Regions from separate parts of the Blautia acetica genome, predicted to be linked through region 1. Evidence: riboswitches for the same ligand, from Rfam matches in the RefSeq annotation. Region 1 holds a riboswitch; each other region holds the start of a gene.
What was found. A riboswitch is a leader RNA that binds a small molecule or an ion and turns the genes downstream of it on or off. The one in region 1 is predicted to bind cobalamin.
Positions count from the first base shown of each region.

Region 1 (3,223 bases):
CCCCTTTTTCAGGGTGTAAATTCCGCCTGCGGATACATCACAGGTCAGCACACCGTCCACAGCGCCGGTCCACTGCATCTCATTCCCGTTGATGTTATACAACATAAACACACCGTCTTTAAACGTACAGGGCATGGAAATTTCCACTTCACCGGGAAGCGCGCCTTCGTGTTTCAGCGCAAACTGCAGGGCGTCTTCTTTCTGCTGAATTTCCACCTCTGCATTCATATCCGCCGGTTCTGCTATCTTCTTTCCTTTTACGCGAATGGTGTAGCCTTCTCCTTCATAAATATAATCCATTCTGGAAGCCTGGGCTTTCTCAAAAATTTCCTTTCCAATAATGCCTCTCTCCAGCTTGTCCACAATGCTTTCTGCAATTCTCAAGTCATCGATTCTTGTGACAAAAGACTTATTATTTTCGGGAAGCGTATGATAAATAGAAAGCAGTTCTTCCACGGTATCTTTTTCTTTTAAAGTAATCTTCAAAGGATTTAACTCATTCCAGATGCGATGATCCAACGCTTCTACTTCTGCTTCCTGTCTGTCTATTTCTTCTCCCTTTGCCTGCAAAATGTTGCGGAAACTTTCTTTTTCTTCAAAGTCTTTCAAAAGTTCCAGTTCGACTTTGAGATTATAAACCCTTTGTTTTTCTGCAAGTGTAATCTGTTCCGGCAGCGCATTCAGTTTACTGCGGAAGGCCTCTATATTTTCTTCCGATTCCGTTCCCTCATCGGGGGTCTCTGTATCTGTCATGTCGTACAGACTGGTCTGCCCGTTTACCGCCCTGGACCAGGCCAGAAGGGCTAAAGTTCCCTGGTCGGTTGCCATGGCATCACTGCCGCCGCCTTTTATATGCTCAAAAGAACCGTCTTCTTTTTGGAATCTCAGGATTTCATCCAGCAGGGTTTTTCCGTTTTTCATAAATTTATCCTGTTCCAAAAGAGATACATCAATGGCTGACAGAGCAATCACGACCTGTGCCGTACTCTCCAGATTTTTTACCGGTTCTTCCCCTTCAGAAATGTAAGAACTGCCGTATCCGCCGTCTGCGTCCTGCATGGAAGCCAGCTTATCCAATCCCCGGTTTAAAGCCGCACCAACGTCTGCCCGTTCTTTATACGGCGCCAGCGCCTGCATAGCCATAGCAGTAATATCCGGGTCTGCCACTTTCCCCTGCAAAGCCCAGCCGCCGCCGGAAAGTTCCTGTGAAAGGATTTTCTGAATCAGATTTTCCCGGGTAGTCTGGGTTCCTTCTCCTTCTCGCTCAGGAATTTCGTAATCTTTCGTATCCAGCGCAATCAGGGCAAAAATAGTTCCGTTAATGCCCTGTTGATTCACCTTCTCAAATTTTGCTAATGGCTTCAGCAGATTATAGCCATTTATCCGGGAAGGGTCTGTTCCAATAGAGGACAGCGCCATGATGACTCTGGAATATTCCGTATATTTTGCGTTGTGAAGCACTCCGTTTGTGTCATCTAGTTTCATATATAAATTTGCCAGATAATTTGCTTTTGCCGTGTCGCTCAAGTATCCGGCTCTGGCCATGGCCATCACAGACCATTCGCCTCCAATAGTATCCACCACCGGAGAAGTCACCGCAGACTGCAGATACTTTTCCGCCTTATCAAGAGCTTCCTGGACGGTAGGATTTTGGGCCTCGGCAATGTCTGCAGTCCCCCGCAAAATCTGACTTTCCTCTTCTCCGGTTCCCGGCAGCACCTCATCCGCAGTTCCCGGAAGGATTTCCTCCTGATAACCTTCAGACTCCTGTGTGATTTCTGTGCCCATGCCGTTTAATATTTCTTCCGTACCCGGTTCTGATACCGTTTCTTCTGTGGAAACCTGTGCCTCCACAGCTGTCTCCTGTCCTGTATCTGCCAGAACTGCCCCCGGAGACTGCACTGCCAGCAGAATGGACATGGCTGACACTACAAGCTTTAATTTTTTTCTGTTCATGCTCTCATCCTTCCTCTATCTTTCCTGATACACATAAAAAAGAGCCCCCTCACCATTTTCCGGTAAAGGAACTCTGTTCTTTTGAATTATGAAATTTTAAAATGCATACAACAACAAAATCTCCTCCGCCCGGAAATATTTTTAAAATAATGGCAGATATTCTGACTTAGTCTCACCCTCGGAAACGCCTTCTCAAACTTCTTGTAAGTTCAATGGCAACTGTTTCTTCGTCAACATCACAGCAGAGGCAACTGTATCGGACTTCCACCGATTTCCCTTTTAACTCTGCATTTTCTGCGTGCAGAGACCATCATGTGTATGCAGTTATGAATCTATTACCATACTACACAAACAGGCAGAAAATGTCAAGGAATTTGTAAAAAACAGCAAAGTCCCGAAGAACTTTGCCGTTTTTGCTGTCCTTATTTCATCTGCTGTCTATTTTTCTTATAAACAGCTGTTCCAAAAGCTGCCGCGGATACTGCCAGCATGAGCAGCAGAACGCTGATTGGTGCTTCATCACCTGTCTTGGCACCTGTGCCTTTTAATGTACCGCTTCCACTGTTTCCGCTTCCATTGTTTCCACTTCCATTGCTGCCGTTATTTCCATGGTTTCCGGAACCATTGTTTCCGTTGGAGGCCGGTGTGTCAATGACTACGCCAAAGCTGTCTAAGCTCTTTACCTCTACCGAAACAGCTTCATCGGTTACCTTTCCGGTCAGTTTTTCCACTTTGGAATCGCTGCAGTGAAGTACAGTCAATTCTTTGCCATTATAATCCTTTCCTACCGGAATGGATAATACACACGCAGACGGAAGTTCGATTTCTTTTCCATTCTTTGTGAGTTTGATGTTGTACAGACGGAATACGGATTTGTCAGAAGCAATTTCTTTTCTCATCTTTTCTACGTCTGCATTGTCTTTTCCGATTGGAGTAACTGCCAGTTCCATATCAGAGGTCAGACCCTCTCCTTCCAGTTTCACGCCGTATTTTTCATTTACCAGCATTTTTACACTTTCCGGTTTGCCTGGGTTTGGGTTTGGATTCTGGTTGTTATCTTCCAGTTTCTTCAACTCTTCCTCTGCTTTTTCCAACTTGGCAAGAGTTTCTTTGCTTACCAGCTTCTTCTGAGCATCTGTCAAAGCGTCATAGGCTTTTCTGGCTGCTTCAATGGCTGCTTTGCTTTCCAGAGTAATCTTATCCCCGATAGCATCAATCTTACCTGCAGCTGCATCTGCTGCCGCCTGGTCTTTCTTCTGATTTTCTG
Region 1 is NZ_JBBEWO010000015.1:12,891-16,113, reverse strand. It holds gene WBS51_RS10625 (prenyltransferase/squalene oxidase repeat-containing protein) at 1-1,956, opposite strand, end outside; cobalamin riboswitch at 2,091-2,283, opposite strand; gene WBS51_RS10620 (DUF4430 domain-containing protein) at 2,379-3,223, opposite strand, start outside.

Region 2 (3,223 bases), on a different contig from region 1:
AGATTTGTTTTAGACTATACTCGATTTTGCATTTTCAATTTTAAAAAGAGGGGGACTTATCATTGTTTCAAGACAAAACTCAAAACAGACAATTTCTGTGCAGCTACGGCGTCTTCATCATAAATGGTATGCTTGCACTCTCCATTGGCTCACTCCTGCCTTATATCCGGGATTCCCGGGGACTGGCCTATGCTTTTTGCGGTATGATTGTCAGCCTTCATTCCGTAGGAAATCTGATTTCCAGCTTTGCCTGCGGCGCTTTATCCGAGGTCTGGGGAAGAAAGAAAAGCATTCTTTTTTTCAATTCTTTCATTGCCCTTTCCTACCTGGTCATTCTTCTTTCTGACAATAATTTTATGTTGGCACTGGCCTTTTTCCTCACCGGTATGGCCCGGGGCGCTACCAGTAATTTTTGCAACACCTCCATTAACGAACTGGCTCCCGGTAAGGCATCGCTCTTAAATGGCCTGCATGCCATGTTTGCTGTCGGCGCCTTTACTTTCCCGCTTCTGCTGCTTGCCATGACGCGGACAAACAGCGATAACTGGATTTACGCCTGTTCTTTCATGCTGATTATGGGGGTTTTAAGCTGGGTCATGTATTTTATGATTCCTGATTCTGTTAAAGAAAAAAAAGAAGAACAGATAAAAAAAGCTGCTGATTTTGCTTTTTTCAAAGAACCGCTGTTTTATCTCTGCACACTGACTCTTTTCTTCTATCTCTGTGCAGAACAGGGAGTAATTGGCTGGATGATTACTTACTTTAAGGATACCGGACTGCTGCCCGCATCTCTTTCTCAGGTCACGGCCAGCCTTTTATGGGTCATGATTCTAGCTGGCCGCCTTTTAACGGCTTGGCTTTCCACCAGAGTTCATAAGGAATGGCTGCTGCTTGTCATGGGCTTCGGACTGGTGGGATTTTTAATCCTACTGCTGTTCAGTTCCACTACACCGCTGATTCTTGTGGGAATTATGGGCTTTGGCTTCAGTATGGCAGGGCTTTATCCCACTACGGTTTCCTTTTCCGGAAGCCTTATCCAAAAATATTCTCTGGCCTGGAGTTTCATTCTCACTCTTGCCAGTTTCGGCTCTATTCTCATGCCGTCCATTATCGGTAAAATTGCAGAAACTGCCGGTATTTACTATGGTATGCAATCCATTATTGCAGTTGTGGTCATTGACCTGGTTTGCATTCTTCTGCTGGTAAGACATATACGAAAAATGAGAAAAAGTGCGCTTTAAAAAATGCAGTTAAGGGGTTTTTTAAGATTTAGAGCTTAAAAATCGGTATTTACCGACACCCCTTCCTGCATTTCTTTTATACAACTTTATATCCATGGTGTCCGGCAGAAACAGTACAAACTCATCGCCTCCAACCCTGCAGGCCAAGTCATAAAAGGAACAGCAATAAAAATTTCCTGTTTGTTTCCATCAAACTGAACATTAGAAATAGAAATGTCTGTCAGACAATGCACTTTCCCATTTTCCTTTTTATATTTTTTCCCATAAATACTATAACTTGAAATTTCCCGCTGAATTGCGGATAAGAGACTATGTAGAAATCTTTTTGATGGACACTCCCTGATTCCGGTCACGAAGCTTTCCTGCTCTCTGCGGAGGATGCGCGGTTTTGTTTGTTGCGGGAAAACAAAACCTGTAAACAGCCAAACAGGAAACATAGAATCAGGGAATATACCACCTGCCATTTAATCAATGCATAATTCTATAAGTTCAGGTTCACCTTTCGGCAATTCCATAAAAAAATCCACCTTCCTTGTGAAAGCGGACTCGTCAACTGTCTGTAAACAGTGTGAGGGATTTCAAACTTTGCACGGAAGTTATCACCTTACTACTACTAAGCAGGTTTCCTGACTCATGGCTCATCGCTTTGCCGCTCCTTCTCGTACTGCTTCGTACAATGGACTTCTGCGGCATCACTCCCCAAATACAGTGACCGGATCGCTCAGGACTCACACCTGATTCCCTTTTCACCAGTGTTGTGCGGTCAACACGGTGCACTTAATAGGTTTATGGAATTATACATTGATTATAATACCATTGCCTCCAAGCCGCGTCAAGCACTTTTCCTAATTTTCTCCTGTTTTTTGCTGTTCTCTTCGGCGTTTTGTCATAAGCCCGCCGATACGTCCCGTTTCCTTTGCAGACAGGCTTTTCCAGCCATTTGCAGCTACCCGGTCCAAAAGTCCCAGTTCTCCGGCAATTTCATATTTTATTTTTTCCTCTTCCGGAATATTGTTTAAATCAATTTTTTCTTCTTTTTTCTTTGCCATAAAAAAGCCACACTCCTTTCTAACTGGAGTATGACCCTTTTTTCTCACTTTATACCGTCTGTAAATTTTATTTTGGAATTACAATGGCTGCAATGATATAAGCCACAATTCCTGTGCCGCAGTTCATGCAGGTCAAGATAATCCATGCCAGCCTTATTAAAGTAGGGTCAATATTAAAATATTCTGCAATTCCTCCGCAGACCCCTGCCAACATATAATTTACAGAGGAACGATACAATCTTTTATCAGACATATGATAACTCCTTTCCTTGCTTCTATTTTTTATTTACTTTCAAACTCGATTTCCATATTTCCCATATCATTTGACACGTCTATGGTCTTTTGGCTGTCCGCATTTCCGAAAACGCCTTCCTGGTAACCCACATACTCCTTTCCATCCAGAACCAGATTGCCGCTGTCGCTTTCTGCATAAACGGTATAATCGTTTAGTTTTCCGGCACATTTCACCTGGAGATTTCCGGTGGAACACTCTATTTCTCCTGTTTGAAATTCCAGATACTCTGCCTGCACACTTCCGGTATCTGTTTCCAGATAAGCCTTATCGGTCCGCAGTTTTCCCACTGTTTTTATCTGAGCCGTATCGGAAACCAGCTCCAGATCTTTGAATGTTTTATTTTCCGGTACTTCTATCACAAGTTTTGTCTTTTCGCTGTCATGGTCGCCTTCGGCTTCTATATACAATTCCTTATTATCGGAGCTGCGGCTTACCGTATCGTCTTCCCGGACTCCCAGAATCCGAATGGTATTTCCCGTGGTTGTACGGATTTCTGCAATTCCTGTATCCACTTCCAGGAGGAGACGCTCTACCTCTGTCTGGGAGTATTCCAGGTTTCCCGGTGTACTGTCATCATCAACTGCATCAATATCCGACAGACCTTCGTCCCATTTGTCTTCCCACTCTTCATATCTGTG
Region 2 is NZ_JBBEWO010000004.1:178,267-181,489, reverse strand. It holds gene WBS51_RS04570 (MFS transporter) at 63-1,241, shown strand; gene WBS51_RS04565 (hypothetical protein) at 1,328-1,705, opposite strand; cobalamin riboswitch at 1,841-2,037, opposite strand; gene WBS51_RS04560 (small, acid-soluble spore protein, alpha/beta type) at 2,087-2,290, opposite strand; gene WBS51_RS04555 (PspC domain-containing protein) at 2,358-2,543, opposite strand; gene WBS51_RS04550 (DUF4097 family beta strand repeat-containing protein) at 2,573-3,223, opposite strand, start outside.
Region 2: another riboswitch for cobalamin. It lies ahead of WBS51_RS04565 (hypothetical protein); the one in region 1 lies ahead of WBS51_RS10625 (prenyltransferase/squalene oxidase repeat-containing protein).

Region 3 (3,223 bases), on a different contig from region 1:
AGCTTCCGGTACTGACTCCAGAACACAGCAGAGATAACCAGTATCATGGGCAGCAGTATCCGGATATTGTCCCAGTCTGCAGAAGCCAGACTTCCCATACTCCAGTATGTAATTTCTGCCGTAGCGTTTTTATCCTGGGCAATATAGATAATGAAGTTGGCAAAAGCCGCGCAGACCGAACTCACAGCCATACCTGCCAGAATCAGTTTTCCGGCATTTGACCGGCCTCCCATGCCGGATATAAACAAAACTGCAAAAGAAGCCAGCACAGCCCCTGCAAAGGCCAGAATACCTACCGCATTGTCACCAAGAGCGGAACCAACTCCCAGCATAATGGCCAGCGCCGCTCCCAGATAAGCCCCGGAAGATACCCCCAGTACATAAGGGTCTGCCAGCGGATTTTTCACCACAGCCTGCATAACAACACCGCAAATGGAAAGTGCCATTCCTACCGCAGCAGCCAAAAGAACTCTGGGAAACCGTATGAGCCATACCACATCATGCACAGCTCCCCCGGAATACTCGGACAGAGCATCTATATGAAAAATTTCGTAAAAAATAACGCGATACACTTCTTTTATAGAAATATCTGCATTTCCAAACGTAATGGAGGCCAGTATTGAAAATACCAGCCCCGCCACCAATGCAAGGACAGCCACCCTATAAGCAGAAGTTTTTAAGCCCTTCTTTGTCACAGCACCTGCACCTCTATTCTCCTAATTTCAAATCCGGATAAAGTCCTTTTGCAATGGTTTCAATACCGTCCTGTGTCCTTGTTGCACTGGCATACATTTCGCTGAGCATAATGGGTACCACTCTCTGATTTTTCACTGCATCCAGACTTGCATAAGTCTCGTCCTCCAGGAGTACATTCAGCTTTTCCTGCTTCACCGTTTCCGGGTCATCTCCGGAATATGGCATATATACTACAAAAATCACATCCGGATTGGCGGTAATCACATCTTCTTTTCCGAGAGAAGAACCATCCGGATTCGCCAGTGTTCCCCCAAGCTGTGTTACCATATCTCCCGCAAGAGAGTCCTGTCCATAATTGGTAAATCCGTCCTTTCCTGATTCCAGTACCAGCACGGAAGGCTTTTCCGTCTCTCCCTTTGTCTCCTCTTTCACGGTTGCTATGGTATCCTTCATTTCATTTACAATTCCTTCCGCCTTATCCTGTACATCGAAAATCTTTCCCATGTTCAGAATATCCGTATATTCATTCTCCAGAGATTTTTCTGCCACTGCCGTGTTGCTGCTGATGTATACATTCGTTCCCTTGTCAATCCATTCCTGTGCGTCTCCCAGTGTTTTGTCTCCGAAAAGAGAACTCCAGGAAAAAATCATATCCGGCTCCAGCATGGTAACGGTTTCCTTAGAGGGTGTAAATTCATCTAAATATTTCACCTTGGAAAAAGCGGATTTCTGTGCTTCGGGAACCTCATTGTCCAGACCTGCCGTGGCCGCAAGATGGTCTTCCAGCCCCAGCTCCAGCATGGTTTCTATACAGCCCTGATACACAGCCAGCACTTTTTCAGGCGCTTTTTCGTAAGTTGTGGAGTATTCCTTTCCATCTTTACCGTAAGTGGTAATCGTCAGCGGATATTCCGTCTTTTTCGTATTTTCTGTCTGTGGGTCTTCCTCTTTTGCGGAAGCACTGTTCTCTGCCTGGTTGTCTTCTTTAATACTTTCCGCGCTTCTTCTCTGTTCCTCTGTACTGTCGCTGCTGTTTCCCTGGCAGGCAGTCATTCCCATTGTCATACCTGCGGCCAGTAAAATGGCGGTCACTTTGCTGCATACTGCTTTTTTCTTCATTGTCGTACTGCTCCTTTCGCCTTTCCATCCGCGTAAACGAAAAGGCCTGCCTTTCCTGTAAAAAGAAAAACAGACCTTTTCTTCCGCAAATCCCTCGCCTGCGGTTTTATAGATGTGCACTTTTACCCGGAAGTTTCATCTTTTTCTGCCAAGCAGGTCTCCTGACTTACAGCTCCTCATCTGCTTCTGCCTTCTCACATATTTGTATGCAATGGCGTCTCTGAAGCAGACTCCCTGTTTACAGTGGCCGGACCGTCGAAGATTCTCACTTCGTTCCCTTTTCAGATAATTTCGCAAAATTATTCACTCAACAGAACCATTCTTTGTTTAAACATCCTTAATCTAACACATTCCGGCAAAAGTTGCAAGAAAGTTAAAGAATTTCGATTCCCGCCTTTTCACAGGCTTTCAATGTCTCTTCATCCCAAAGAGAGGCCTGTACCTCTCCCACATGGGCTTTTTTCAGAAGCAGCATACAAATCCGGGACTGTCCGATACCGCCGCCAATGGTCAGAGGCAGTTTTCCCTCCAGCAGCATTTTGTGGAAAGGAAGATTTCTTCTGTCATCACAGCCTGCTTTGGTAAGCTGCTCATCCAGGGCTTTTTCGTCCACACGAATTCCCATGGAAGAAATCTCCAGCGCACACTGCAGAGGTTCGTGCCAGAAGAGAATATCACAATTTAATTTCCAGTCGTCATAATCCGGCGCTCTTCCGTCATGTTTCTGCCCTGAGGCCAGCACATCTCCAATCTGCATAATGCACACGGTTTTATGCTCTTTTGTATAGGCATTTTCCCTTTCCTTTGGTGTGAAATCAGGGTATAAATCTTCCAGTTCCTGTGTGGTAATAAAAGAAACTTCTCTGGAAAGCTCTGTGTCCAAATGCTCATACTGGTATTTAATTTCATCCAGGGCATTACAGATGGCACCCACAATACGATTCACTGTATTTTTCAGGTATTCCGGATTCCGGTCTTCTCTGGTAATGATTTTTTCCCAGTCCCACTGGTCTACATAAACAGAATGCAGATTATCCAGTTCTTCATCCCTGCGTACTGCGTTCATGTCGGTGAGAAGTCCCTTACCTACATGAAAATCGTAACGGTACAGCGCCATACGTTTCCATTTCGCCAGAGAATGTACCACCTGTGCATTTACTCCTGCGTCCGGAATATCAAAGGTAACCGGGCGTTCCACGCCATTTAAGTCGTCGTTCAGACCAGAAGCCGGGTCTACAAACAGCGGCGCAGTCACCCTCTTTAATTTCAGTGCCATACACAGCTTTTTCTGCATAAGATTTTTAATGGCACCGATTGCTTCCTGCGTTTCGTATCTGGATAAACAGGACTGATAATTTTCCGGTATGATTACTTTTCCCATGTGCTTTCCTCCTGTAAGATTTTACGT
Region 3 is NZ_JBBEWO010000005.1:160,340-163,562, forward strand. It holds gene WBS51_RS05510 (FecCD family ABC transporter permease) at 1-695, opposite strand, end outside; gene WBS51_RS05515 (ABC transporter substrate-binding protein) at 709-1,815, opposite strand; cobalamin riboswitch at 1,950-2,141, opposite strand; gene asnA (aspartate--ammonia ligase) at 2,189-3,196, opposite strand.
Region 3: another riboswitch for cobalamin. It lies ahead of WBS51_RS05515 (ABC transporter substrate-binding protein); the one in region 1 lies ahead of WBS51_RS10625 (prenyltransferase/squalene oxidase repeat-containing protein).

Region 4 (3,223 bases), on a different contig from region 1:
GTGCAGTTTCCGCAAAACCTCCAGAATATCGGGCATTGGGGTGGTAAAGGACAAAAAGTACAGGCAGGAAACCGCGGAAAGAGCGGTGAGAATCAGCTGTACCGCATAAAAAAAGGAATGGTAGCTTGCCGTCAGATACCAGTTTCCAAGGGGAATGGCAAAGAAATCCATGGGGACCTGTTTTAAATTGAACATAATGGCTATGGTACTTAAAAACAAAAATGCCAGAGGTACGGTGAGAAACTTAAGATAACGCAAAACAGGGACTCCCCCTTTCCAAACGGTAAGAATCCCTGTCACAGCTAATACGATACCTGCCACCGCAGTCGAACGACTCATTACACAGATACACAGTGTAATCACTGCAAAGGCAAATTTCTCACTGGCATTTTCATATCTAAGCCGGGAATTGTAACACAGCTTATCAATGACTATCATAGAAACTCCTTTCGCCAGAGAACTTTAGTTTTCATCTTTCATCCATTTTTTACGCTCTACAAAACGTCCCATAAAAAAGGCAATGACGCCTACGCCAATACCGGTCTGGAGACAGAAGAGCAGGCTTTCCACTTCGCCGGGAAGTTCTCCGCCAATGAGCTTTTCAAAAATGGGGGTTGCCCAGGGTTCATAGGAGGAATCCACTTCCTCTACCACGGTGCTTCCGGCATCGTCGGAACCGCCGAATTCCGCGTCTTTTAAGACAAACAGCGGAACAAATGCAATTAAGAAAATAACCAGAATGGCCAGAATGACTTTTTTCTTCATCTTATTTTCCCTCCTTTAAATAACCAATCGCACGAAGTTCCGGTTTAGCATAGGTTTCCAGACCCATGATAATCAATACCGTGATGACGCCTTCAATAAGAGCCAGAGGAACCTGTGTAGGTGCAAATACCAGCAGGAATTTGCCTACTGCAGCGCCAAAGGTGGTATCCGCATGATGGGCAAGAGCCATCTGTACCGCAGTCACGCAGTATGTAAATAAGTCACCTAAAAATGCGGCCAAAAATACACAGACTTTTTTATCCACATTGGCCTTTTTCAGCACAACATAAAGACCATAAGATACAAAAGGTCCTGCGATTGCCATGGAGAATGTGTTTGCTCCAATCGTAGTCAGTCCGCCGTGTGCCAGTAAAATAGCCTGGAACAGGAGAACAATCAGCCCCAGAATGGAAACGGCAGACGGGCCAAACAGAATTGCTCCAAGCCCGGTGCCTGTCATGTGAGAACAGCTTCCGGTTACGGAAGGAATCTTCAAGGAAGAAATTACAAAGACAAAGGCGCCGGACATAGCCAGCAGGGTGACCAGATTTCGGTGTTCGTTTAAAGTTTTTTTGATAGACATGAATCCTGCAATGAGAAACGGTACGCACAGGACACCCCATGCGATGCAGAATCCTCCCGGAAGGTAACCTTCCATAATGTGCATGGCACTGACGGTTGGGACAATGCCGAAGGTAAGCGCAAAGGCGCTTGCCAGTACCAGAATACGTTTTTGATTTTTACTCATTTTTCTTCTCCCTTCTGATTTGCATGAATAAAATAAAAAACCTGTACGGCAGGGACCGACAGGCATCAGAAGAACAAGAGGTTATAGCAAGGTGAATTGATATGCTATGAGCCAACCTGTTCTTACACAAGGCCATCGTTCGTAACCTGTGTAAATCGCATGTATAAGGCAGGTCTTCTGACTCAGGTATCTTTGCTGCATTTTGCCTTCCCATTACAACAGTGGCATATTAAAATACAGCTCCTCCATTACAGCGGCGTGACCGTGTAAGATTTTCACTTAACTTTCCTATTCTCCTGCATAGCAGGCACCGTTATACATTCAATTCTTGTTCCATTGTAGCATATAGGGAAATTTTGTCAATGTTTTGTCAAATGAAATTGTACAAAAATCACAAAATACTTAAGTTGCACCCAAAAGAATTCTATGCTAAGATGAAAAAAGATTTTTAAGAAAAGCAACAAAAGATATGGGAGATTAAAAAACAATGAGTATTTCCATGATTGGCATTGACTACAGCAGAGCAGCCGTGGACATCCGCGCACAGTTTTCTTTTACCAAGAAAAACGCTGTAGCTGCAATGGAACATTTAAAGGAAGAACCGGGCATTGCAGGCTGTATTATTTTGTCTACCTGCAACCGAATGGAAATTTGGGCAAGCACCACGGAAGACTGGCAGGGTTCTCTCTATGAATTTTTGTGCCGGGAAAAAGGGAAAGAACCGGCAGAATATGCACAGTATTTTGCGGAAAGGACAGAAGAGGAAGCAGTAGAACATCTTTTTTATCTTACCAGCGGTCTGAAATCCCAGATTCTGGCAGAAGACCAGATCATTACCCAGGTAAAGGATGCTCTGAGTTTGTCCAGGGAAGCCTACTGCACGGACAATGTGCTGGAGGTACTGTTTCGCATGGCGGTGACGGCAGCCAAGAAGGTAAAGACAAAAGTCATCTTTTCCAGGGGCAACAGTTCCGTGATTCATCAAGCCATTCACTGCCTGGAGGAAAAGGGCTTTTCCTTGTCTGGCAAAACCTGCATGGTTATCGGAAACGGAGAAATGGGCAAGGTGGCGGCGCTGGCTCTTAGAGAAGCAGGTGCAGAGGTGACGGTTACGGTGCGCCAGTATCGAAGCGGCATTGTCAATATCCCCAAGGGCTGTGAGCGGATTAATTACGGTGACCGGGGAGAATTTCTGCCTCAGTGCGATTTGGTTGTCAGCGCTACGGCCAGTCCTAACTATACACTGACCAGGGAGCTTCTGGAAACCGTCCCGCCCGTGGAACATCTGGTATTGATTGATTTGGCCGTACCAAGAGATATTGAACCCTCTGCCGGAGAACTTTCCGGTATTACCCTGTACGACATAGACAGCTTTAAGATTGATGCGGTTTCTCCGAAGCTGCAGCAGAGTCTGGAAAAAGCCGGGGAAATTTTGCAGGAACAGATGGAGGATTTTTACAACTGGTATGGCGGCAGAGACTTAATTCCCAGAATCCAGGACATTAAGGCAGAGGCGGTGCAGGATTTAAATCTCCGGATACTGAAAATTCTGCGGAAAACTCCCATGGAAGAAAAAGACCGGGAAAATCTGCTGCAGGCCATTGATACAGCTGCGGCAAAGGTGGTTAACAAAATGATGTTCGGGCTGAAGGATTCTCTGGAAGAAAAGGAATTTTTAAACTGCGTGGAAGGACTGGAAAAACTGTATGA
Region 4 is NZ_JBBEWO010000010.1:65,093-68,315, reverse strand. It holds gene cbiQ (cobalt ECF transporter T component CbiQ) at 1-438, opposite strand, end outside; gene WBS51_RS08475 (energy-coupling factor ABC transporter substrate-binding protein) at 463-765, opposite strand; gene WBS51_RS08470 (energy-coupling factor ABC transporter permease) at 767-1,513, opposite strand; cobalamin riboswitch at 1,664-1,844, opposite strand; gene hemA (glutamyl-tRNA reductase) at 2,001-3,223, shown strand, end outside.
Region 4: another riboswitch for cobalamin. It lies ahead of WBS51_RS08470 (energy-coupling factor ABC transporter permease); the one in region 1 lies ahead of WBS51_RS10625 (prenyltransferase/squalene oxidase repeat-containing protein).